DNA from 2 places in the Arthrobacter sp. R4 genome. Region 2 is predicted to be linked to the other one. Evidence: predicted binding sites of a transcription regulator. Region 2 holds the regulator's gene; the other holds the start of a gene.
The links. Region 2 encodes LexA, which represses DNA repair genes until DNA is damaged. Its sites were predicted from a motif close to TCGAACANNTGTTCGA; they were not measured.
Positions count from the first base shown of each region.

Region 1 (2,390 bases), on a different contig from region 2:
ACGCTGCGCACACCTAGTGAGATGAAGTCGACTCTGGGCTGCATGCTTCGATACTGTCAGAAGATGGCGACAATTCAAGGAAACGATAGGGACGCGCTGGCCGACAAGGAACAGCTCGCCGCCGTGCGGATTGCAGTCGACGAGGTGGATGACCAGATCGTCACCCTCATTGCCCGGCGCGAACGGCTGATCAGGATTGCCGGAACCCTCAAGGGGGACGACGCCGAAGTCCGGGCCCCCGGCCGGGTGGAGCGGATCATTGAACACGTCAGGTCCGCCGCGGAAAAGAAGGACATCGATCCGGACATCGTGGAGTCAACGTACCGGGCCATGATCTCGGGATTCATCGAACTCGAGCTGAAGGTCCACAAAGAAAACAGCTGACACTGTCCCGGCAGTACCGAGCTGTTCCCAGTAATTCCAAGGCGCCCTGCCACCGGATGTGTTCCGGCAGGGCGCCTGCTCTTTTCCCTGGTTAGAGTGATTCCTCGACGGCGATGCCGGACTGGAATTCCCGGCCGTCGGCCTCACTGAACGCAGACATGATGTGTCCCTTGCCCAGCCCGTGGATAGCATCCATGGGGAAGACTCCGGTAATGGTGCTGCCCGAATGCGTGACTCCGCTGAGGTCGTAGTTCTCCTCGGTTCCCTGTTCATGGCTGAACGAGTAGAAGGCGATCGCCTCCCCGTTCATGAATTCAATGCCCAGCCGTCTTTGCGATGAGTAGTCAGGGCTGGCGGCCATAAGCCCCACCACGTACGCACCCGAGCCCGGGATGTTGCCTTCAATATCAAAAGTGGCCAGGAGCGTGGAGTCCTGGGCTTTGATGCTTACCTGCTTCAGGAGTGCGTCATTGGTGCTCATGCCACCATCCTGCTACCTGCCGTCCCGTCCGTCCACCCCTGTCTAGGTTTTGCCGGGGCACCGGCGTAGACTGGATTTATTCGAATATGTATTCGAACAGCCGTGTTCGAAACCCCGGGATGACTCGTCCCCGGGCAACGGTTCATTCAGTTCCGGGAGGCGCCCATGGGCATGTTCAGCGAAACAGTTGACGTCCTTTGCAGCGCATCCGGACAGCCGGTGTCCCTCCAGTGGGCAGGGCAGCACTACACCGTCTGCGCCGAACCTGTCCGGTGGTTCGAACGCAGGCAGTGGTGGGCCGAGGAAAGCCGCGCACCCCTGGGAAGCGGGCCGGGGCTGGTGGACCACGAAATCTGGCGGGTCCAGGTGCGGGCAGAACCAGCTGAAACCGGCCACCTGAAGCAAGAAACCCTCACCCTGGACCTGAGCCGCCACCTCGGAAGCGGCCGCTGGCGGCTGCTCCGGATCCATGACGCAATCCAACCCAGAACAGCATGACCTTCACACACCTCCACGTTTCCACAGCCTTCAGCGCCCACTACGGGGTGTCCTGGCCGGACGAACTCGCCCAGGTTGCTGCCTCTGACGCCGCCACCGCCCTCGCCTGCACTGACCGGGACGGCCTGTACGGCACCGTCAAACACCTCAAGGCCTGCATGGCAGCAGGGATTGACCCCATCGTGGGTGTTGACCTTGCGGTGTTCGACGACGAAGGCGACCACCGAACCCAGCTCGCCGGACGGGTGGTGGTCCTCGCCCGCGGCCACAACAGCGGTGCGGGCTATCGTGCGCTGTGCCGGCTCGTGTCCGACGCCCATGCCCGGACCTCCGGCAAAGCCGGGGGAGCAGTGCCGGTAGCCGTCACCCGCGCCGAACTCGCCTCCCGGACGCTTGACCCGAAAACCCTGAAGCCGGTCCTGACTGTCCTGATCGGCCCGGATTCCGACGTCGGACGTGCCATGGGCGGGCGGCGGTACCTGCGTCCCCGCACCCTCTTCAAACGCTGGCTTGATGCCATGCCGCGAGGAACCATGGTCGCCGAAGTGGTTTCCCAGCTGAGCTCGCCAGGCTCACCACTGAGCACAGCCCACGCGGTGCGGATGCTCAAACTCGCGGAGGAGCACCAGGTCCCGGCAGTGCTCACCAATGCCGTCCGGTACTGCGCCGAGGACGGCGCCGCCACGGCAGACGTCCTGGACTCGGCCCGCACACTGAAGTCACTGCCTGAACTGGCCGCAGAACCCCTCCTTCAGCCCAACGGGCAAGCCTGGCTGAAGTCGTCCGCCCAAATGCTCCAGCTGGGCAAGGAAATCATCGGCGCCGCAGGATACGGTGCGGCGGACCTCAAACAGCTCATGGCGCAGACAGAAGCGCTCGCCGACCTCTGCCGGATTGACCCCGTAACTGACATGGGCTGGAAGCAGCCCGTAGTCCCTGAAGCCTCGGTCATAGGTATCAGCCAGGACCCGCACCTTGAGCTGGTCCAGCGTTGCGAGGCCGGTATCGGCAAGAGGTTTCCCGGCGT
Region 1 covers NZ_JBLWIJ010000010.1:144,331-146,720, forward strand. The annotation lists gene ACLKOZ_RS06525 (VOC family protein) at 1-44, opposite strand, end outside; gene ACLKOZ_RS06530 (chorismate mutase) at 64-384, shown strand; gene ACLKOZ_RS06535 (hypothetical protein) at 476-865, opposite strand; gene ACLKOZ_RS06540 (DUF6504 family protein) at 1,031-1,363, shown strand; gene ACLKOZ_RS06545 (DNA polymerase III subunit alpha) at 1,360-2,390, shown strand, end outside.
Region 1: ACLKOZ_RS06540 (DUF6504 family protein) is a predicted target of LexA. The motif match lies at 946-961, and genes of this name have one in related genera.

Region 2 (2,390 bases):
CCTGATGCTCATCCTGGAACTGTGTGAACGGCTGATCGTGGCCCGGGAGAACCGGGAAGTGGTGTGGTTCTCGCGCGCCAGCACCTTCGATCCGCAGCAAGGCTATGCGCAGCCCGACGACGCCGCACCGGCACTGATAAACATCGCACCGCTCAGCGTCGCAGGGAAGCTGCGCGAGGGACTGTTCGAAGGCCACACCGTTGTGCTGACCTCGGCCACACTTGCCATCGGCTCCGCTTTCGAGCCGGCCGCCGGCGGGCTGGGCCTTGTGGGTCCGGGCGCCCCGAGCTGGACGGGCATTGACGTCGGTTCCCCGTTTGACTACCCAAAGCAGGGAATACTGTACGTTGCCGGGCACCTGCCCAAGCCCGGGCGCGGTGTGTCCCCGGAGGCGCTGGAGGAGCTCGAGGCGCTGATCAGGGCCTCAGGCGGCGGTGCACTGTGCCTGTTCTCCTCACGCCGCGCCGCGGAAGAAGCAGCCGACGCCTTGCGGCCCCGTCTGGGACTGAGCATCCTCTGCCAGGGCGATTCCACGATGACCGCCTTGGTCAAGCAGTTCGCCGACGAGCCCGACACATGCCTCTTCGGAACCATGTCCCTGTGGCAGGGAGTGGACGTACCCGGCGGCTCCTGCCGGCTGGTGGTGATTGACCGCATTCCGTTCCCTCGGCCGGACGACCCCCTTATGACTGCCCGTTCCCGGGCCGTCGCCCAGGCCGGCGGCAACGGCTTTATGTCGGTCTCCGCCACTCATGCCGCCATCCGTCTTGCCCAGGGTGCCGGCCGGCTGATCCGGTCCACCGGGGACAAAGGTGTGGTGGCGGTGCTTGATTCACGGCTGGCAACCGAGAGGTACGCCGGGTTCCTCCGGGGTGCGCTGCCGCCCTTCTGGCCCACCACAGATCGCAAGATCGCGTTCGCGGCGCTGGAACGGCTGTCCAAAGAGCACGCCTGAGTTAACTGCGAAGATCAGCTGAGCCAGCCCTTGTGGGCGGGCTCAGCCCATCTTTTTGCTGCTGGGCAATGTACCTAGAGTGAACGCAGAACCGAAACGACCTTGCCCATGATGGTGGCGTGGTCGCCAAGGATGGGTTCGTACTGCGTGTTCTGCGGCAACAGCCACGTGTGGCCGTCCCGCTGGCGGAACGTCTTGACGGTTGCTTCGTCGTCCAGGAGGGCTGCGACGATGTCCCCGTTCACGGCGTCGGCCTGGCGCCTCACCACCACCCAGTCGCCATCGCAGATGGCCGCGTCCACCATGGAGTCTCCGGCCACCCTGAGCATAAAGAGCTCGCCCTGACCGACCAGTTGGCGGGGGAGGGGCATCACGTCTTCAACCACCTGGTCCGCAAGGATCGGCCCGCCGGCTGCGATCCGGCCCACCAGGGGAACCATGGCCGTATCCATGGCAGTGGAAAGCTCCGTTACCTTCCCGCCGCTGATGCCCCGCAGGGTTGCCGGTGCGGCCGAGCCCGGAGCCTTGGCAGTCCCGCCATCCAGGGTGAGCGGCATCAGGACCTCCATGGCCCGTGGCCGCTTAGGGTCCCGGCGCAGGTATCCCAACTTCTCCAACTGCGAGAGTTGATGCGTCACGCTGGAGAGGCTGGCCAGCCCCACGGTGTCGCCAATTTCGCGCATGGACGGGGGGTATCCGTTGTCATTGACTGAACGCTGGATCGTTTCCAGGATCTTCTTCTGACGGGCAGTCAGCCCCTTGGGAGTCCTCTGGGGCTGTGGACCCCGCTGGGTCGCCCTGCCGCCGGCTGCTGCTGCCATGTTAGCCAATGCCTTTCCGTTGCCCCGGTGCCTCCGGCGCCGGGTGCCGGGAGCCTCCGGCATTGATTGTCAGACCCTGCTGATCAACTACAGAGGTGGCTGTACTTCGGGTGGTTGATCCTTGCTTCAAACGTAGGCCAGCCGCAACACTTTTTCAAACATTTGTTCTAGCGAGTCTCGACAATGTTCGTTGATAAGTGCTAAAACAGAAGAAGCAAAGTTCGAACATGTGTTCTATTCACTTTCGGAAGCGTTCGAAGATTCGAATACTTCGGGAACGTCCGCTTCGCCGGACAAGCGAAAGGAACACTCCGGGCAGCAAAGCATGGTCCAGGAGGGCTCATTTCATGTCAGCGTTTTCAGCATCGCAGGACTCCCGTCCGCAGTTCGTCTCGGTACAGCACCTCACGTCAGTCCCGCCGGTCCGCCCCGGCAAGGAGCCGTTGCCGCCCCTTCGCCTGACGCGACGCGGACGGGTGGTCCTGATCGGCATCCCGCTGGTCCTGCTCGCTGTCCTGATCTTCCTGCTGGCGGGATTCTTGAACGCCCCCGCCAAGGCAGCAGACTCCGCAGCCGATCTCGCAGTCACACCGACAGTGTCTGTCACCGTGCAG
Region 2 covers NZ_JBLWIJ010000015.1:251,318-253,707, forward strand. The annotation lists gene ACLKOZ_RS11260 (ATP-dependent DNA helicase) at 1-955, shown strand, start outside; gene lexA (transcriptional repressor LexA) at 1,030-1,776, opposite strand; gene ACLKOZ_RS11270 (LysM peptidoglycan-binding domain-containing protein) at 2,124-2,390, shown strand, end outside.